Regions from separate parts of the Echinimonas agarilytica genome, predicted to be linked through region 2. Evidence: predicted binding sites of a transcription regulator. Region 2 holds the regulator's gene; each other region holds the start of a gene.
What was found. Region 2 encodes NrdR, which represses ribonucleotide reductase genes. Its sites were predicted from a motif close to AAACACNANATNTNGTGTTT; they were not measured.
Positions count from the first base shown of each region.

Region 1: nrdA (class 1a ribonucleoside-diphosphate reductase subunit alpha) is a predicted target of NrdR. The motif match lies at 2,686-2,705, and genes of this name have one in related genera.
Region 3: nrdD (anaerobic ribonucleoside-triphosphate reductase) is a predicted target of NrdR. The motif match lies at 3,600-3,619, and genes of this name have one in related genera.

Region 1 covers NZ_JAMQGP010000007.1:277,656-284,858, reverse strand. Annotated here, with positions in the region: gene nrdB (class Ia ribonucleoside-diphosphate reductase subunit beta) at 1-278, opposite strand, end outside; gene nrdA (class 1a ribonucleoside-diphosphate reductase subunit alpha) at 340-2,607, opposite strand; gene NAF29_RS14375 (HAD family hydrolase) at 2,923-3,570, opposite strand; gene ubiG (bifunctional 2-polyprenyl-6-hydroxyphenol methylase/3-demethylubiquinol 3-O-methyltransferase UbiG) at 3,563-4,279, opposite strand; gene NAF29_RS14365 (hypothetical protein) at 4,416-4,796, shown strand; gene NAF29_RS14360 (alpha/beta fold hydrolase) at 4,912-6,009, shown strand; gene nhaA (Na+/H+ antiporter NhaA) at 6,006-7,203, opposite strand, start outside.
Region 2 covers NZ_JAMQGP010000006.1:232,090-239,292, reverse strand. Annotated here, with positions in the region: gene ribH (6,7-dimethyl-8-ribityllumazine synthase) at 1-155, opposite strand, end outside; gene ribBA (bifunctional 3,4-dihydroxy-2-butanone-4-phosphate synthase/GTP cyclohydrolase II) at 272-1,381, opposite strand; gene NAF29_RS12790 (riboflavin synthase) at 1,430-2,095, opposite strand; gene ribD (bifunctional diaminohydroxyphosphoribosylaminopyrimidine deaminase/5-amino-6-(5-phosphoribosylamino)uracil reductase RibD) at 2,109-3,218, opposite strand; gene nrdR (transcriptional regulator NrdR) at 3,222-3,671, opposite strand; gene glyA (serine hydroxymethyltransferase) at 3,743-4,996, opposite strand; gene ettA (energy-dependent translational throttle protein EttA) at 5,252-6,919, shown strand; gene NAF29_RS18430 (VOC family protein) at 7,024-7,203, shown strand, end outside.
Region 3 covers NZ_JAMQGP010000001.1:368,796-375,998, forward strand. Annotated here, with positions in the region: gene NAF29_RS01565 (ArsJ-associated glyceraldehyde-3-phosphate dehydrogenase) at 1-416, shown strand, start outside; gene arsJ (organoarsenical effux MFS transporter ArsJ) at 447-1,652, shown strand; gene NAF29_RS01575 (TMEM165/GDT1 family protein) at 1,628-2,209, opposite strand; gene NAF29_RS01580 (NnrS family protein) at 2,317-3,489, shown strand; gene nrdD (anaerobic ribonucleoside-triphosphate reductase) at 3,640-5,769, shown strand; gene nrdG (anaerobic ribonucleoside-triphosphate reductase-activating protein) at 5,775-6,275, shown strand; gene NAF29_RS01595 (agarase) at 6,591-7,203, shown strand, end outside.

The sequences.
Region 1 (7,203 bases), on a different contig from region 2:
TTTGGGGAGCGACCTTGAATGGAGTCCAGCAGTGTTTGGTACTTGAGGTTGCTCAAGAAAATGTGTTGCTCATGAGCAGGCATATTGTTGAAGTCAATGCGGTCTTTGCTCACATCCACTTCTTCAGGACGCCAGAAAAAGCTCAATTGCTTTTCAATCAGCTGTTCAAAAATAGGGTACTTCTGCTGGTCGTAACGAGAAACGTTCACAGGATTACCAAAGAACATTGGTTCTGTTAATGCGTTGTTTTGCTCTCTGCTAAACGTGGTGTACTTCATCGCACAAAAACTCTCAATCAATTAGGGAAAAATAAGGCGGCTAATGAAGCCGCCCGTATCATTAAATTTTACAAGCGCCGCCCGCACAGTCATCTTCAGGCTCTTGAGAATCGTCGGCTCCGTCTCGCGTGTTGTGGTAGTAAAGCGTTTTTACGCCCAATTTATACGCGGTCAGCAAGTCTTTCAGTAACTGCTTCATTGGCACTTTTGAATCTGCATATTTTGCAGGATCGTAGTTGGTATTCGCCGATATAGTTTGGTCTACGAACTTTTGCATGATTCCGACCAATTGCAAATAACCATCATTGTCTGGCATTTGCCACAATAGCTCGTAGTTACCTTTAAGGTTCTCAAAATCAGGCACAACTTGACGCAGAATCCCGTCTTTACTTTGCTTCACACTCACGTGAGCACGAGGCGGCTCAATGCCATTGGTCGCATTGGAGATTTGAGAGCTGGTTTCTGACGGCATAAGCGCACTCAATGTTGAGTTGCGAAGCCCATGCTCTACGATGTTAGTGCGTAATGCATCCCAATCCAACTTAAGAGATTCTTGACACACTGCGTCCAAATCTTTCTTATACGAATCGATGGGCAAAATACCCTGAGAATAGGTTGTTTCGTTGAACTTTGGACATGCGCCTTGTTCTTTCGCCAACACATTACTGGCTTTGAGCAAGTAATACTGAATCGCTTCAAATGTTTGGTGCGTTAAGTTATTGGCGCTGCCATCACTGTATTTTACGCCATTTTTGGCCAAGTAATACGCGTAGTTAATGACGCCTATGCCGAGCGTACGTCGACCCATTGTGGCGTTTAACGCGGCTTTTACTGGGTAATCTTGGTAGTCCAATAAGCTATCGAGTGCGCGAACGGCTAATTCAGCAAGACCCTCGAGCTCATCGAGAGATTTGATGGCTCCGAGGTTAAATGCCGACAAGGTACACAACGCAATTTCACCGTTTTCGTCGTCGAAGCTTTGCAATGGCTTGGTCGGCAAAGCGATTTCCAGACACAAATTTGATTGGCGCACAGGAGCAACATCAGGAATGAACGGACTATGCGTGTTGCAGTGGTCAACATTTTGCAAGTAAATACGACCCGTATTGGCTCGTTCTTGAGCAAAAAGGCTGAATACTTCAATGGCTTTTAGAGTCTTTTTACGAATACTCTCATCTTGCTCATATTTGACATAGAGCTGTTCAAAACGTTCTTGGTTTTCGAAGAATGCGTCATATAAGCCGGGAACATCTGATGGGCTAAACAAGGTGATGTTGCCACCTTGAATTAAGCGCTGATACATCAAGCGGTTCATTTGCACGCCATAATCGAGATGACGCACTCGGTTTTCTTCAACACCACGGTTGTTCTTCAAGACCAACAAGTCTTCGACTTCTAAATGCCAAAGTGGGTAGAAAAGGGTTGCCGCGCCACCGCGAACACCACCTTGCGAGCAGCATTTAACCGCTGTTTGGAAATGTTTGAAGAACGGAATACATCCAGTGTGGAAGGCTTCTCCTCCGCGAATTGGACTACCTACAGCGCGTAAACGCCCAGCATTAATGCCAATGCCAGCGCGTTGCGATACGTATTTGACGATGGCGCTCGATGTTGCGTTAATCGAATCCAAGCTATCGCCACATTCAATCAGAACACATGAACTGAATTGGCGTGTTGGTGTGCGAACACCCGCCATGATCGGCGTTGGCAAAGAAATACGGAATGTTGAAATTGCGTCATAGAAGCGGCGAACATAACCTAATCGTGTATTTTTGGGGTATTGAGCGAATAAACACGCCGCCACCAAAATATACAGAAATTGCGGGCTTTCGAAGATTTGCTTGGTGACGCGGTCTTGCACCAAATATTTGCCTTCGAGCTGTTTTACCGCGGCATAGCTAAATGTGAGATCGCGTTGATGGTCGATAAACATCGCCATCTCTTCGTATTCGTCTTGAGAGTAATCTTCGAGTAAGTGCGCATCGTAACGGCCGCTATCACACATGGCTTTTACATGGTCATATAGGGCTGGTGGCTCATATTGGCCATAGGCTTGTTTGCGCAGATGGAATATCGCTAAGCGTGCTGCAAGGTACTGATAATCTGGAACGTCCGTTGATATCAAATCAGCGGCGGCCTTAATCATGGTCTCATGAATATCTGAAGTGGTAATGCCTTCATAAAATTGGATTTGAGATTTTAGTTCGACCTGAGATACGGATACTTTTTCGAGTCCATCCGCTGCCCATGTGACCACTCTATGAATTTTTTCTAAATCGAGAGGTTCTTTATCACCATCGCGTTTGGTGACTAAAAGTTGGGTGTCCATGAATGACTATCAGCCTCTTGTTGTGCGCGTCAGACTACTGAATAAAAGTTGAGCACATCTAGTGTTGTTGTTGTTTCGAAACACAACATAGTGTGCCTGAAGACGATTTGCAATCCCTATTTAAGCCCAATTTTGGGGCGTTAAAAGGGTGCGATAGGGCTTGAATTTCTGAAAAGCTCCACGCATCAAGGGGTAGCGGCAATTGATACTGCTTAACAAAAATGACAGCGGTATGTCATTTTTTTTAAGCAGTGCACAAAAAGTAGACTTTGCTTTAAAGGCCCTTGTAAACGTACATATTTACTAGTGAATACTTTACAACCAGTCAAGCACTTCGAGTGGATGTTCTATGGCGCCATTTCCGTTCCATTGGTGAGGAGTATCGAATTCTGATATGTAACCCCACATTGCCACCAACGTCGTCATTCCGACTCGGTTACCCGCCAGCATATCGCGTTCTGCGTCACCCACATAAACAATCTCTTCGGGTACAATACCAACTTGCTCTGAAGCCAGAAGCATGGGCTTGGGATCAGGCTTGGCTACTCCGCAGGTATCGCCACTGATATTTGTTCGGCTTGTTTGCAGCTCAGTGAAGTGCGGCAGTAACGAGTCAGTTAGAAAACCGGGTTTATTTGTCACAATGCCCCATGGGGTGCCTTGCTCGTCGAGTTTAGCAAGCAATTCAGGCATGCCGGGATACAACTGGGAGCTGCTGGCAATATCATTGGCGTAGTGGTTGAGAAGGTTGGTTCTAAGCATTTGAGGCTCATACCGCTCGAAACGATCTTTTAACGCATATTTGAGTAACCCAAATGCGCCATGTGAAGCGTAATGATGCACCTTTGGATCGGTGCATTCAGGTTCACCAATGTCGGCTAAGGTGCGATTAAGTGCTGCCACTAAATCGGGCGCTGTGTCCATGACAGTGCCATCGAGGTCAAATAATACGGCTTTAGGCATTGGAGACGTTCTCTGGTTTGTAACAGGCCACGATGTAGTTCACGTCAACATCATTGCCAATAGAAAATGAGTCTTTGATTGGGTTGTACCGAAAGCCTTTCATTTGTTTGGGCTGCAAGGCTTTCTCATCGGTATATTGCAGTAGTTCAGACGGCTTCAAGAACTTGTCGTAATCATGGGTGCCTTTGGGGAGCCATTTTAGAATGTTCTCGGCGGCAACAATGGCCAGCATTCGGCTTTTAAATGTGCGATTCAAGGTTGATAAGATAAGCCATCCGCCGGGCTTTAATAAATCAGCGCACGCATGAATCACGGAAGCTGGATCGGGCACATGCTCAATCATCTCCATACACGTCACTACGTCAAATGATTCTGCTTGATTCGCAACTAATTTTTCAGCAGTGACCTGTTGATAGTCGATGTTTAGCTTTGATTCTAATGCATGAAGTTTTGCGACTTGAATGGATGCTTCAGCCATATCAATGGCAGTCACATTTGCGCCTGCCATTGCCATAGATTCTGCGAGTAAGCCGCCACCGCAGCCTATATCGGCAACTTGCTTACCCGCAAGGCCTCCTACATTGTGTTGAATGAAGTCGGTACGTAATGGATTTATTTGATGCAATGGGCGCGACTGCCCTTGAGGATCCCACCAAGTGGCTGCAAGTGCTTCAAATTTTGCGATTTCATCTAAGTCTACGTTGCTCAATTTCGGGTTCCCATCATAATTTTGAAGATATTATACCTATACTGGCAGTTGATAGTATTCAGATTCGTATTAGACTGTTGGCTAACTTAAAAACATTTAACTCACATTAACATTGATTGATAGCACGGGTACATGGATGAACTCAGAGACAGTTTTGTTGGCGCGCAATCGTACATTTGAGCGCTTAGCATGGGGCCTCGTAGCTGCACTAGCTATGATTGGTTCGTGGTGTGTTGTGGGTTACAAGGTTGAGTCAAACTTTGACACCTCAAAGCTTGCTGAACAGATGAAATTGTCTTCTGCTGATTCTGCGCGATTTGTATATTTGCTGAATGAGGCTCGCGAGCAAGCGGCCGAAATTAGGCAACGATACCCCTCTCAAGCGTCCATTAAGATCGACGCACTCAAAGTAAAACTCAAGCAGGACTTTTCACAATTTATGACGGATAAGCAGATCGCCAAATTTGAGCAGCATTGCTACGAGATGAAATTGAAAAAAGCCACCATCATGCTCTGAATCTAGTGTGACTGCACGACACCGAAAGTAGATGAACGAACTTCATGTTTGTAACATCAAATTATCATGTTTTTGCGATAGGTTTCCCTTATTTGAATTTTCAACGAGAGCGTATATGCGTTTATTTGTTATTTTTTACTTCGCCATAAGTGCATCTTTAGCATGGGCATATGATGGTTCCAAGAGCGCTTACATTGAGCATTCCAAGCAGTTTTACGCTAAAGCACCAATGCCAGAACAACTAGAAACGGTGTTGCTCAATGGGGTTGATGTTCGAATTGCCACGTTTAGAACCCCAACGGGTCAAAAACGTGGAGACGCTTTATTTTTAAGTGGCCGAACCGAGTTTATCGAAAAGAACATTCCAGCGTATAAGGCATTGTTGGCACGAGGCTTTGATGTGTATACCTTTGATTGGCGAGGGCAGGGACTGTCTCAACGTGAAACCGACACCAGTGAAAAAGGCTATATCGATTCTTATGAGACATACGTGTCTGATTTAGAGTCGTTTGTTAGCAACTATTTACCGGCCAAAGTCGCAGGCCAAACTCGCGTGATGGTTGCTCACTCTATGGGCGGTCAGATCTCCGCTCGTTATCTTATAGAACACCCCAAGCAATTTGATTACGCCGCTTTTAGCTCACCTATGATGGGTTTAGCGGATAACACATGGACCAATAATACGGCATTGAGTGCGATGTCGATGATTGGCAAAGGCGCAGAATGCGTTCCAGGGCGAGAAGCTGTTTGGGCAAGTTATCTTGACTCAGACGCCTGCGACATGGTGCTCAGTCAGACATTTGAAGCACCAGCGAATACACAACAAAGTCAAAATTACTCGAGTGATTTATCTCACTTAGCATCAGCAGACTGCTGGACCCTTCAAAATATGAAAGCATCACCCACACATCATGTGGGGTTGGGGTGCCCAACAGTCGATTGGGTAAAATCATCATTTGAATCCATTGATAGCACCGCAGAGCAAGCTGCTCGAATAGAAACGCCGACGTTAATCGTGGGGAGTGAAAACGATCAGGTGGTCGACTTTTCAAGTACTCAACAAGTGTGTAACGACATGAAAGATTGTTGTTTAATCAATATCCCACAGGCAGCTCATGAGATATTGATTGAACGAGAAGGTATCCAACAGCAATTTTGGCAAGCGTTCGACGCCTTACTTGAAACGAAAAACGCTCGCAAAATGTGTCCTTAATGTTGCTTGTCTTGTTCTGGCTCATCTGCAGCCATTTTAGGCAGCACTTTGTTTAACACCAGATAACCGCCAATAGCAGCAAGTACAGAGCCAATTAAAATACCTAGGCGTTCATCAAAATCGTAAATGATGTCGCCTTGTTCAAACGCCAATGAGCCAATAAACAAACTCATGGTGAAGCCAATGCCACACAGGATTGATGCGCCAAATATTTGGCCCCAAGTCACGCCTTTCGGCAGTTCACAAATACCTATTTTTGCAGACACCCAGCTAAACAGGAATACGCCAATGGGTTTACCCAACAACAAGCCCGCCATAATCCCCAACGGCACAGGATGTAGAGTTTGTTCAAGCGTGAGCCCCATCAGAGGTAAACCAGCATTTGCGAACGCGAAAATGGGCAGTATGATGAACGCTACCGTGTGATGTAGGTTGTGCTCAAGCTCTTTGGCGGGGGAATATTCCGGATTTTTCGGATCTCGCATTGGAATAAAGAACGCCAACACTACGCCAGCCAACGTCGCATGCACGCCTGACTTCAGCACAGCCCACCACAATATAAAGCCGATAAACAAATAAACGGATGAGTTCATCACTTTCATTCGATTACATCCGAATAGCATGGCTATTGCGATTCCGGCAACAACAAACGCAGTGGTCGAAAGTGAGCCGCTGTAGAAGAAAGCGATGATCAATATAGCGCCAATGTCATCAAGAATTGCTAACGAGAGCAGGAAGATTTTCAATGACAAAGGTACGCGCTTGCCGAGTAATCCGAGTACACCAAGAGCGAATGCAATATCTGTGGCAGCAGGAATTGCCCAACCCCCGATAGCAGATGGATCGTTCCAGTTCATCATGGCATAGATGCCAGATGGAACGACGATACCGCCAATTGCAGCCATTGCTGGCATGACAATTTTAGCGGGCTCGTTGAGTTCACCTTCTAAAAATTCGCGTTTAAGTTCAAGACCAACGTGAAGGAAGAAAATCGCCATCAGGCCATCGTTGATCCAGAGTAAAAGAGGCTTAGCAATCTCAAGCTCACCAATTCGCATTTCCAATGGCATAGCGAGCAAAAGCTCCCGCATTCCAGCAAGCGGAGAGTTGGCGACTATGAGGGCTAAAACGGTCGCTATGACTAGCACAATACCGCCAGCAGACTCTAATTTAACAAAGTTACCAATCGTAGAA
Region 2 (7,203 bases):
ACAATCGTAATATTGTCATCTTTGACTTGGCCAAAACGTTTCAGTGTATCCACTGCACCTTCGACCAAACTTTCGACTAAAAAGCTGTTGAAACGACTGACAACAATCGTGACTTTAGCATCTGGGGCAGCAACGGCGCCTTCAATTACCTTCATCTTTGAACTCACTAACTCATCAGTTTTGTGCACCACGCACATAATCGGCGGGATAATAGCACATCCGCGCCGCATACGGGCAGTTATATACCTTTCTAGCGATTTGCTAAAACGGCTTAATCAGAAATGTACTCGACCACTTCCAAGCCAAATCCAGACAACGCATGATAACGCTTCTGTGAGCTTAGCAGTCGCATTTGACGAACGCCTAATTGCGCCAGTATTTGACTGCCAACGCCCACGCGACGTGAAGTCCCTTGCCACTTAGCCGCAGGTGGACGCTCTCCGCGATCTTCAAGCTCAAAGTTCTTGAGCTTGGCGAGAATCTCGTCATTAGTCTCTTCGCGTCCTAACACCACCAACACACCACCTTCAGACGCAATACGTCCTAAAGCGCGGGGCAAATTCCAGCTTCGGTCAGCCGCTCGCTCGGTATGAAGTACATCATTAAACAAGTTCTGCAGATGCACTCGAACCATCGTTGGCTGTTCTGGCTCAACCTCACCCATTTGCATGGCATAGTGTAGTTGGTTGTCGATGGTGTCACGGAATGTGTGAAGCTCAAAATCGCCGAATTCGGTCGGGAGTTTACAATGAGCCACGCGTTCAATGGTGGTTTCATTGAAACTGCGATACTCGATTAAGTCTGCAATGGTGCCAATTTTAACACCGTGCTTTTCGGCAAATTTTAGCAGGTCGTCGCGGCGAGCCATGGTGCCATCGTCATTTAAAATTTCGACGATCACAGCCGATGGGTCAAACCCGCCTAAGCGAGCTAAATCACACCCTGCTTCAGTGTGCCCTGCGCGCGTTAATACGCCGCCTTCTTGCGCCATCACAGGGAAGATATGACCCGGTTGTACCAAGTCTGCCGCCACCGCATCCGGAGCCACTGCAGCTTGAACAGTGCGCGCACGGTCAGCAGCGGAAATCCCCGTTGTCACCCCTTCAGCCGCTTCAATAGATACGGTGAAGTTGGTCGAAAATTGAGCGGTGTTACTGTCAACCATCAAAGGTAAGTTCAATTGCTCGCATCGACTCTGAGTCAGAGTCAAGCAAATCAATCCGCGTCCATAGGTCGCCATAAAGTTAATTGCTTCTGGCGTAATTGCCTCTGCCGCCATAATAAGGTCACCCTCATTCTCGCGGTCTTCGTCATCCACTAAAATCACCATTTCGCGATTACGAATGGCTTCGATGATTTCAGATGCCTTTGCAAAACTCATACATGGACCTCTAGACTGTTAGTTGTGTGTTGTTTTTATTGATTATTGTTATTTCAAAAAGCCACTGCGAGCTAAAAGCTCCATACTGACCCTGTCACCCTGAGAGCTTTGCGCGTTTGCGCCTCCGAACGTCATTAACCGTTCTAGATAACGAGCCACCAAATCAACTTCTAAATTGACGTGATCGCCAACATTCAAATCTTTCAGTGTGGTTTCGTCCCGCGTGTGAGGAATGATAGTCAGTCGAAACTGATCTCGTTCCACAGCGTTCACGGTCAAACTAATACCGTCAATCGTGACCGAGCCTTTCTCAGCAATATAACGGCTTAACTCTGGCGGCGTTTGCAACCAGTATTGCCATGCGCGCCCGTCTTGCTCCACTGACACTATCGTGGCTAAACCATCCACATGACCGCTGACCATATGGCCACCTAGGCGTGTGGTAGGTGTGACTGCTTTTTCTAAATTCACACGCGTGCCCATTTGCAAATCTGCAAGGCTCGTGCGGGCCAATGATTCCACAGAAACATCGGCACTGAATTGGCTTGAATCAAAGCCTGTGACGGTTAGGCAAACACCATTCACGGCAATGCTATCGCCAAGTTTCACGTCTGACATGTCCATCTTGCCAACATTGATCGACAACATCATGTCACTGCCCTGCTTACGAGCTTTCGCAACATTTCCTACGGATTCGATTATTCCAGTAAACACGTTAATTTACGTCTTATTTAAATTCAGCAATCAAGCGAACATCAGGACCAATGTTTGTCACTGACTCCCACTGCATTTGTATCACTTGATTCATTTCGTTCATCATCGGCAACGCCAGTAAATCTTTACTGTGATGCCCCATTAACTTAGGCGCAATGTACACCACTAAACGGTCAACGAGTCCCGCAGCGACAAATGCGCCTGACAAGGCTGGGCCAGCTTCAACCCAAAGCTCATTATATTGTCGAGCCCCTAACTCGGCCACCAAACGCGGTAAGTCAAATCTGTGCCGAGTGTACGGTAAAGATAACAAACGAACATCTGGGCGAGGTGCTGGTTGGCCTTCGGGGCGAACAATGACCAAGCTATCGAGCTGTTCAAATAGGGGTTCTTCACCCGTTAAACGGCAGCGGCCATCCAAAATAATACGATCGGGCTGGCGCAGTGATGATTTGCCGTATTGCTTCATGGTTGCCGGTAACTGCTCTTGACGAACGGTTAAGCGAGCATTGTCTGAAAGCACGGTTTCGGCACTGGACAGCACTGCGCAACTTTCAGCTCTAAAACGCTGCACATCAGAGCGTGCTTGCGATGAAGTAATCCATTTACTTTTGCCATTCGCCAGCGCTGTTTTGCCATCGAGCGACGATGCCATTTTCACCGTCACACGAGGAAAATCGGTTTTCATTCGCTTCAAAAAGCCAGGGTTTAGCTCTTCACATTGTTCGGCTAACACTCCCACTTCGACCTCAATGCCTGCATTTTCTAAACGCTGAATACCCTGGCCTGCGACAAGCGGATTAGGGTCAGTCATCCCCACCACCACACGCTTCACTTTTGCTGCGATGAGAGCATCAGAGCATGGGCCAGTTTTACCCGTGTGCGAACATGGCTCTAAAGTAACGTAGGCAGTTGCGCCTTCAAGAGATTGCTTTGCATCGGCAATGGCATTCGCCTCAGCATGGCCCAAGCCTGCTTTCAAATGCGCGCCTTCAGATAAAACGCCTTGAGGGCCTACAATCACGCAACCCACTCTTGGGTTCGGGGTTGTGGTGTACCAACCTTTACGGGCAAGTTGAATCGCTCGGGTCATCCAATGATGATCTATTTCTGATGCCGCCATCTGTTATTTTTCCAATTTCGCAATCGCTTGAGCGAAGTCATCTAAGTCTTCAAATGAGAAATACACAGATGCAAAACGAATGTATGCAACTTTGTCGGCGTCTTTGAGCGCTTCCATCACCCAATATCCAACCATTTCACTGCCCACCTCTCGCTCACCAGTCGCGCGAAGGTTAGACATGATTGAACTAATCATTTGTTCAGTTTGCTCTGTGCTCACTGGGCGTTTTTCTAAGGCACGTTGAATGCCTGAGCGCAATTTATCTTCATTGAAGGGTTCACGAGAGCCATCTCGTTTCACCAATCGAGGCATCACAAGTTCGGCACTCTCGAACGTTGTGAAACGCTCGTGGCACGCGGTACATTCTCGGCGGCGGCGAACTTGAAAACCACTTGAAACCAGCCGGGAGTCGATCACCTTCGTATCATCCTGATTGCAAAAGGGGCAATGCATAACAACTCCTTAAATGAATCACTGTCTTTATTCGTCTCAAAAAAAAAGCCGGCTTACGCCGGCCTTTATCATTAAGCGTAAACCGGGAGTTTAGCGCAAATCTCCACAACTTTGTTGCGAACTTCGGCTTCTACCGCTTCATCTTCAATGTTGTCTAATACGTCACACATCCAACCCGCCAGTAAGCGAGATTCATCAGCTTTAAAGCCACGACGTGTAATTGCTGGCGTACCAATACGCAAACCACTGGTTACAAACGGTGAACGCGGGTCGTTTGGAACCGAGTTTTTGTTCACTGTTATGTTGGCGCGCCCCAATGCTGCATCCGCGTCTTTACCTGTCATATTCTTAGAAATCAGGTCAACCAAGAATAGATGGTTGTCTGTACCACCAGAAACGATGTCGTACCCGCGCTCCATGAAAACACTCGCCATCGCTTTTGCATTTTCCAATACTTGTGCTTGGTAAGTTTTGAATTCAGGTTGTAACGCTTCTTTAAATGCCACTGCTTTTGCTGCAATCACATGACACAAAGGACCACCTTGACCACCAGGGAATACTGCGCTGTTTAATTTCTTGTAAATGTCTTCATCTTTCGCTGCAGACAAAATCAAACCGCCGCGAGGGCCAGCCAATGTTTTGTGAGTTGTTGTTGTTACAACGTGAGCGTGCGGCAGTGGATTTGGATACAAACCAGCAGCAATCAAACCTGCAACGTGTGCCATATCAACAAATAGGTAGGCGCCCACTTTGTCTGCGATTTCACGGAATTTAGACCAGTCTAAAATGCCTGAATATGCTGAGAAACCAGCGATAATCATTTTAGGCTTGTGCTCAACAGCCAACGCTTCGATTTCGTTGTAGTCAATCACACCGTTTTCGTCGATGCCGTACTGAACCGCATCGTATAATTTGCCAGAGAAGCTCACGTGTGAGCCATGAGTTAAGTGACCACCATGTGCCAAGCTCATGCCCAATACTTTATCGCCACCTTGCAACAATGCTTGGAATACCGCAGAGTTTGCTTGTGAACCAGAATGTGGTTGCACGTTCGCGTAGTCAGCACCGAATAATTGCTTAGCGCGGTCGATAGCCAGTTGCTCAGACACGTCCACGTATTCACAACCACCATAGTAACGCTTGCCCGGATAACCTTCGGCATACTTGTTGGTGAGTTGGGAGCCCTGTGCTTCTAGTACGCGTGGGCTACAATAGTTTTCAGAAGCAATCAGCTCAATGTGGTCTTCTTGACGCTTCACTTCCTGCTGCATGGATTCCCACAACTCAGGATCAAAATCAGCAATGTTCATATTGCGCTCTAACATGGTCTCTCCCAATTCAATATCAGCCTTAGCTCAATCTGTGGCTAAAGCTCCAACGGATTCTATAATTTAGGGCGCACATTCTACCCTCAAGACGCCCTTTTTGCCTACCTTTTGTTCATCATTTCGCGGCAATATTTAGGAATATACTAAGTCCCAAATAATGCATTGGAACTTAACCTGACCTCAGCGACCAAAAACATCTCAATTTGCGCTACAATCAGCGCCAAATTCCGACTTAAGAACGAAACTGATCCTATGTCCCAATTTGTCTATACCATGAATCGCGTGGGGAAAATTGTTCCACCAAAGCGCGAGATTCTTAAAAACATCTCATTGAGCTTTTTCCCTGGCGCCAAAATTGGCGTACTCGGCCTCAATGGTGCGGGTAAGTCAACATTACTACGCATTATGGCCGGCGTGGATCAAGATTATGAGGGCGAAGCACGCCCTATGGCCGACATCAAAGTGGGCTACCTACCGCAAGAACCTAAGTTAAATGAAGAACAAACGGTGCGCGAGGCCGTTGAAGAAGCCCTCGGTGACGTAAAAAAAGCTATGGCGCGGCTCGATGAAGTGTATGCCGAATATGCCGAAGAAGGTGCAGATTTTGATGCCCTTGCCCGCGAACAAGGCGAGCTTGAAGCCATTATCAATGCCCAAGAGGGGCACAATATCGAAAACCAACTTGAACGTGCCGCCGATGCATTGCGCCTCCCTGAATGGGATGCAGTGATCAAAAATCTATCGGGTGGTGAGCGCCGTCGCGTGGCAATCTGTCGATTACTGCTTGAAAAGCCAGACATGCTGCTACTCGACGAACCCACCAACCACTTAGACGCCGAATCTGTCGGTTGGCTTGAGCGCTTTCTGGTTGATTATTCGGGCACTGTTGTGGCCATTACCCATGACCGCTACTTCCTCGACAATGCAGCCGGTTGGATCTTAGAACTTGACCGCGGCCACGGGATTCCGTGGGAAGGCAATTATTCGAGCTGGTTAGAGCAAAAAGATGCTCGCCTCAAAGAAGAAGCCTCTCAAGAAAAAGCGCGCCAAAAAACGATTGAAAAGGAACTCGAATGGGTGCGTTCTAACCCGAAAGGTCGACAAGCAAAAAGCAAAGCACGTATGGCGCGTTTTGAAGAGCTACAAAGCGGCGATCACCAAGCCCGTAACGAAACCAATGAATTATTCATTCCACCGGGCCCACGTTTGGGTGATAAGGTCATCGACGTTGAAAATCTGAGCAAAAGCTTTGGTGATCGCGTACTCATTGAGAATTTGTCATTCTCAGTTCCCAAAGGTGCCATTGTTGGCATTATCGGCCCCAACGGTGCCGGTAAATCAACATTATTTAAAATGCTCAGCGGCGCAGAACAACCCGACAGTGGCTCAGTCTCTGTGGGCGAAACAGTGCAAATGGCATCTGTCGAGCAGTTTCGTGACAGCATGGTCGACAGCAATACTGTTTACCAAGAGATCTCCGAGGGTGAAGAAATTCTTCGCATTGGCAGTTTTGAAATTAACTCGCGCGCTTATGTGTCACGTTTTAATTTTAAAGGTAGTGATCAACAAAAACGCATTGGTGACTTGTCTGGAGGTGAGCGCAACCGCGTTCACTTAGCCAAACTGCTCAAAGCTGGCGGCAACCTGCTACTGCTGGATGAGCCCACCAATGACTTGGATGTTGAAACTCTTCGAGCACTCGAAGAAGCCTTGTTAGAATTCCCAGGCTGCGCCATGGTGATCTCGCATGACCGTTGGTTCCTCGACCGTATTGCAACGCATATTCTTGATTACCGTGACGAGGGGCAAGTGAATTTCTATGAGGGTAACTACACCGAATATGAAGCATGGCTAACCGAAACCCTCGGTAAAGATGCAGCAGCACCGCACCGCTTGAAATACAAACGAATTCACAAGTAACTCGTTAACTATCAACAAAAGGAGGTATTAAGCCTCCTTTTTTATTTTACAAAACCATGATTTAGCACCACGCTTACTGCAGTGATAAAACTGGAGTCAATCGTGTGAAATTAAGGATCGTGTGCGGAGCATTATTGCTCTTGGTGCAAAGCCTCGCCAATGCATCGCAAGTTCAATTCCCCCCCATTACTGATGAACGGGCCAATTTGCCGGGCAAGTTTATTTGGTATGACATTTTCACAGCCACCCCGCAATCATCATTAAAGTTTTATCAAGCTGTGTTC
Region 3 (7,203 bases), on a different contig from region 2:
CGCGCGCATGTGGCATGTCGTTAATTCCAACGTCTACAGGTTCAGCCACAGCGATTGTAGAGATCTTTCCAGAACTCAAAGGCAAAATTAATGGTCATGCAGTGCGTGTTCCATTGGCCAATGCTTCGTTAACCGACATGGTGTTTGAGCTGAGCCAAGAAACCACAGTTGAAGCGGTAAATGCGGCGATTGAAGCGGCCTCAGAGAACGAAATGAAGGGCATTTTGGGCTACGAAGAAAAGCCTCTGGTGTCGATCGACTACAAGGGCGATCAGCGCTCAACAGTGGTGGATGCGCAAAGTACTATGATGCTCGAATCTCGCATGCTCAAGATTTACGCTTGGTATGACAATGAAATGGGCTATGCCACTCGGACCAGTGAACTGGTGCTTAAAGTTGGGCAATCGGACCAGTAAGCCTATCTGATAGTGGATGAGGGGAGAGCAATGAACAGTAACTTAAAGCAATATGCGCTGGTGACCTTTAACTACTGGAACTTCACCCTGACTGACGGTGCATTGCGCATGTTGGTGGTGCTGTATTTTCATCAGTTAGGATACTCGGCTTTTAGTATTGCCATGCTGTTCTTGTTCTATGAAGTGTTTGGTGTAGTGACCAACTTAGTCGGGGGCTGGTTAGGTGCCCGCTTAGGCTTGAATACCACCATGAACATAGGTTTAGCTTTGCAAATAGCGGCTTTAGTTGCCTTGGCCATGCCGTCTGCATGGTTGACCATTCCCTATGTGATGGCTGCGCAAGCCTTGTCGGGTATTGCAAAAGACTTGAATAAAATGAGCGCCAAAAGCAGCATTAAAATGTTGGTGAAAGGCGATCAGCAAAGCGCTCTCTACCGCTGGATTGCGATACTTACTGGCTCTAAAAATGCGCTGAAAGGCGTGGGCTTTTTTGTCGGGGGGCTGTTGTTAGCAGCGATTGGTTTCTCGGCATCGATGTGGCTGATGGCTGGTGTATTAAGTCTGGTGCTGATATTGAGCTTACTGGTGTTAAAACGCGACTTAGGCAAAGCCAAAAGCAAACCTAAGTTCAAAGACATTTTCTCTAAAAGTCGCAGTGTGAATGTGCTTTCAGCCGCCCGCATGTTTCTGTTTGGCGCGCGCGATGTATGGTTTGTGGTGGCCTTGCCGGTGTATTTGAGTGCTGTCTTTCATTGGCACCATACCCAAGTGGCTGGCTTTTTGGCATGTTGGGTAATTGGTTACGGAATTGTACAGGGGTTTGCCCCCGCCATTACACGCAGTAAAACGAGTCATCCCGACGGTGCAACAGCGCTATGGTGGGCCTCTGCTCTTGCCGTTGTGACTGCCGCTGTTGCGATTGCCGTGAGCGCGCAGTGGTATCCTCAGTTCAGTATTGTGATTGGACTTTTGGTGTTTGGTGCCGTGTTTGCGGTGAACTCATCGTTACATTCATACTTAATTGTAAGTTTTGCCAAAGAAGACGGCGTGTCATTAGACGTGGGATTCTATTACATGGCCAATGCCATGGGACGTTTAATTGGAACTGTGTTGTCTGGCGCTGTGTATCAGTTTGCTGGGCTTACCGCATGCTTGTGGGTGTCTGTGGTGTTCTTGGTGCTGACGTCGTGTATCTCGGTTGCCTTACCGCGCTACACCGAAGTTAACAATGCATAAGCATGCCACGCTAAAGCCACGCCCATCAGCAAAAACAATACACCACTCAGGCGGTGTACAAGCTGCACATTCATTTGCCGTAGCACCGACCGCCCCAGCCAAACTGCCACACCCGTGGTCGTGCTCAGCGCCAAGGTTGATGCTGCCCAAACCACCACGGCAGAATATTGTGTACTTAGCGCTGCTACGCTGAGTTGAGTTTTGTCGCCCAATTCAGCCAACGCAATCACACTGAAGGCAGAAAAGAACACACGTTTGCCTACTTTTATCTCACCGCAATCTTGTGCGACCGCAGACTCAAGCAGTGCTTGAAGACCAAACACGGCAAACAATACGGCAGCAGCTAACACAGCCCATTCCGGGGCTATCAGATGACTGATAGAGCCGCCTACCAATACCGCCAACCCATTGAGCATTGCAAATGCAGCCACTGCACCGGAGAATACCGCTTTGGCTGAACGTCTTGCGGCCAACGTCATGCACACCAATTGGCTCTTATCGCCAAGTTCAGCCAAGGCAATTAAGCTAAAGGTGAACAAGCCTGCTTGAAGCTCCATTAAATCGTTCCGCGTCAACAAAACTGTGATTCTAGCAAAACTCAGCGCAACCAACTCGAATGAAATCAATTACACTTAAAACATACTTCCAACATTGAATACGCTCTATGCAAATCACTGATCGCGCAGTTGAAGACAAAACCATGCCATTGTTTCGCCTTGGCTTTCGTCCACTATTTTTGTTTGGCACCGTCTATGCGGGGTGGGCCATGGTGCGTTGGATCTTGGTATTGAGCGGTGTTCTGCCGTGGGAGTACGCGGTGCCTGTGACTGCATGGCATAGCCATGAAATGCTATTTGGTTTTGGCATGGCCATAGTTGTGGGATTTTTGACCACTGCGGTTCAAAATTGGACTGGCCACCGAGGCATTAATGGCACTCCATTGATGGGGCTTTTTGCGCTTTGGGTGGTGGCTCGAATCACCGCAAACTTTGCACCAGCCACATTGCTGCAAGTTCTTGCAGATGCGGGCTTTATGCTGGTGGCAATTGGCGTAATGGCGCGTCAGGTGCTGCTCGTGCGTAATTATAAAAATTTGGTGTTTGTGCCGGTATTGTCAATCTTCTTGGTATTACATTTAGCGCAAAGTTGGGCCATGAATCATGATGTGATGTTGGCGCGCGCGCTTGGCTTCACGACCATTTGGTGTTTCACCTTATTGATTAGTTTACTTGGTGCGCGAGTCATCCCGTTTTTTATTGAAAGACGCTTGAGCGATACATTACAAAGAGATTCTGTGCCTTGGATTGTGTTGGCTCAGTTCCCGCTATTTCTATTGGCGCTGTGCGCATTGTTCAGTGCGCCTGAGCTATGGGTGCAGATCGTAGCAGCGATGGCATTTTTAATTCATGCACGGCGAGCGTTCATTTGGTACCGCAATGGCATTTGGCAAGAACCATTATTGTGGTCACTGTATTTGAGTTATTTATGCTTGCCCATGGCGCTTGCTCTATTAGCCGTCAGTGGGATCAACCAATACAGCCCCGTCATGCATTTGCTCAGTGTGGGCCTCATCGGCGGCATGATTATGGCAATGATGTGTCGGGTGAGTTTGGGCCATACCGGGCGTCCGCTGAAGTCACATCCGTTGGCTTGGGTGTCAATGGCGTCGATATTGTTGGCGGCTGTTTCACGGGTGGTCATTCCTTGGTTTTTCCCAATATGGACGGTAGGTGCTTATCACCTTGCGGCCACCTTGTGGTTATTGAGTATTGTGACTTTCTTAATGGTTTATACTCGTTACTTTTTGCAACCCAGAGTTGACGGTCAAATTGGCTAATTAGACGTAGATCACAGCTTTTAAATGATCGTTCAATGTACTGATCTAGATCAATCCATTGTCTGACTAATAGAAGCGAATTTTCTACATCTTGTGTATCTTTACCCTCATTAGTCCATATGTAGTGTTTTTTTGTGAGAGGGTTTAAAAGTGAAACCAGTGGTGATCAAGCGTGACGGCTGCCGTGTTCCGTACGACAGTCAGCGTATCAGGGAAGCTGTGATCCGAGCCAGTATTGCTGGCAATTACAAAGACAATGCCTATGCTGATTCAGTGGCATTAACCGTGACGGCTCACTTCGAACATTACGAAGAAGTGGATATTGCTGAGATCCAATCGGCGGTTGAAAATGAGTTAATGCAAGGCCCATACAAGGGGCTTGCTCGCGCATATATTGAATATCGACATGACCGCGATATGATCCGCGAGCAGAAAAGTCGTTTAAGTTCAGATATTCAAGGCTTGGTGGAGCAGAGTAATTCGGACTTACTCAATGAGAATGCCAATAAAGACAGCAAAATTATTCCAACACAGCGTGACTTGTTAGCGGGAATTGTGGCGAAGCACTATGCCTTGCAATACATGCTGCCCAAGGAAATTTCACGCGCTCATCAAAGTGGCGACATTCACTACCACGATTTAGATTACGCCCCATTTTTTCCAATGTTCAATTGTATGCTGATTGACCTCAATGGCATGCTCACCAATGGCTTTAAAATGGGTAATGCGGAAATTGAAACACCGCGATCTATTGCCACAGCAACCGCAGTGACCGCACAAATCATTGCGCAGGTTGCCAGCCATATCTATGGCGGTACGACCATTAATCGTATTGATGAAGTGTTAGAACCTTACGTCAGAGCGAGTTACAAAAAGCATCTCGAAGTGGCGCAAAAATGGGACATTCCTGATGTTGAAGCATATGCCCGATCGTGCACTGATAAAGAGTGTTATGACGCCTTTCAGTCGCTTGAATATGAAGTGAATACGCTTCATACCGCCAACGGTCAAACACCCTTTGTGACCTTTGGCTTTGGGCTTGGAACATCATGGGAAGCGAAGTTAATTCAGCAATCCATTTTGAAGAATCGTATTGAAGGTTTGGGCAAGAATCGTCGTACAGCGGTATTTCCTAAGCTAGTGTTTGCCATTAAAGAAGGTTTGAATCGCAAAGCCGAAGATCCTAATTACGACATCAAACAACTGGCATTAGAGTGCGCATCTAAGCGCATGTACCCAGATATTTTGAACTACGACAAAGTGGTTGAAGTAACAGGGTCTTTTAAAACCCCAATGGGCTGCCGAAGCTTTTTGTCAGATTATGAAGAGAATGGTGAATTGATTCACGAAGGGCGTAATAACCTTGGTGTGGTTAGCCTCAACTTGCCACGCATTGCATTGCAAGCCAAAGGCGATGAACGTGCGTTTTATGCATTGTTAGATAAACGGTTGGAGCTGGCGCGACGCGCTCTCGATACCCGTATCGATCGTCTTAAAAATGTGAAAGCCAAGGTTGCTTCCATCTTATACATGGAAGGAGCTTGCGGTGTTCGCCTCAAAGCAGATGACAGCGTGGCCGAAATATTCCGGCGCGGCCGAGCATCCATATCATTGGGCTACATTGGTGTGCATGAAACAATGAACGCACTGTATTGCGACGATGATCATGTATACGACACGCCAGAACTACAGAAAAAAGCCATTGCCATCGTGCAATATTTGCGAGATGCAGTTGACCGTTGGAAGGATGAAACGGGCTACGGCTTTAGTTTGTACAGCACGCCTAGCGAAAACTTATGCAGCCGTTTTTGTAAGATTGATGCCAAAGAATTTGGTGTTGTTAAAGGTGTAACTGACAAAGGTTACTACACCAACAGCTTCCATTTGGATGTTGAGAAAAAGGTTAATCCGTTCGACAAAATCGAATTTGAGATGTGCTACCCCGATATCGCCAACGGTGGTTTCATTTGTTACGGCGAGTACCCCAACATTCAACATAATGTAGAAGCGCTCGAAGATGTTTGGGATTTCAGTTATGAGCGCGTGCCGTACTACGGCACAAACACGCCCATCGATGAGTGTTATTCATGTGGATTTACTGGTGAGTTCGATTGCACTAGCAAGGGGTTTAGCTGTCCTTCGTGTGGTAATTCTGAACCCGAAACCGTATCGGTCACGCGCCGTGTGTGTGGCTATCTAGGTAGCCCCGATGCCAGACCTTTCAATGCCGGCAAACAAGAAGAAGTGATTCGTCGAGTGAAACACTTAAAACCCGCGTAAGTATCATGAATTACAGTCAATATTATCCAGTCGATGTGGTAAACGGGCCCGGTACCCGTGCCACCTTGTTTGTGTCGGGTTGTGAGCACCAATGTAAGGGGTGCTATAACAAGTCAACATGGTCTTGCGATGCCGGACATGAGTTTGATGAGGGAATGGTCAAGCGCATCATTGCTGATTTAAACGACACACGAGTCCGCCGCAGAGGACTGTCTTTGAGCGGAGGCGACCCGTTGCATCCGAACAATGTTGACGCCATTTTATCACTTGTTAAAACGGTTAGAGAGCACTGCTCTGGTAAAGATATTTGGCTTTGGTCAGGGTATGAGGTGGCGCAACTGAATGACAAACAGCGCCAAGTCGTTCGTGAAGTTGATGTGATTATTGATGGGCAATATCGCCGCCAACAGTCGGACCCTTCGCTAAAGTGGCGCGGCAGTAGCAACCAGATTATTTATCATTCACGTTGTGGAGATATGCGCCAAGCCGTTGACTTAATGACCTAATCTATCGCTTTTTCATGACCTGCATAAGGAGTCCTTTCGTGCTTTTATTGCAGGTGTAAACATTTTACCCCTCGCACGTCCCGTTCTTTATCGCGACCGAAATCTCAACCGCCCCCCACTAAATTCACCTGGAATTTAAAAGTATGAGGGGATTAACATAACTCAACTCGAATTGTTGACAATTAACATTGCAGGGTAATAGGTTAAGCCACTACATTTTCGATATTTTGATGACTCATTTCTTACTGTGGTTAGTATCTGAAGAATGAGTCGTCACGAGTCCTTTCAGCACATCAACGTGAGCGAGACCACCTTGTGCCACACATAAAATTCAACCCCCAATTACTATTAACCTGTTCAGCTTTACTGTTCATGGGGTGCCAAGAAGCATCAAAAACAGACCCCGCGCCAGATGCAGCCATCGATGTAAACCTCGCCGCTCAGCCGCTTGAAACTTTGTTTGGTTTTGAAAATGATACCGCTCCCTCTGCGATTCAATTGAATAACGCCAAAGCCTCAATGACCACTGAAGCTTCATCCGTGACGCAAGGCAAACAGGCCCTCCGAATACAATTTTCTTCCAAATCACATGAACACAATGCAGTAGCCATTGTTCCGGAAACCCCGTTCGATTGGAGTGAATTTAAGGACTTTAATTTAGCGTTTGATATTGCAAACCAAGGACAGTATTCCACCTTCTTGTTTGTAAGTATTGAAGATGCGACAGGTCAAACTTCCACCCGCGCGATCAATATTCCCGTGGGGGCAAGTAATACGTACTACAACAAAATGGATGGTCATGATCTGGGTTCTCCAAATCATCAAGAAGATGCCGCTATTGAATTGAATTTAAGCTCAGGTCTTCGCTCAAACCCCGCCACATGGACTGCCGACGATCATCAAATGGTATGGATGTGGGGGACTAAAA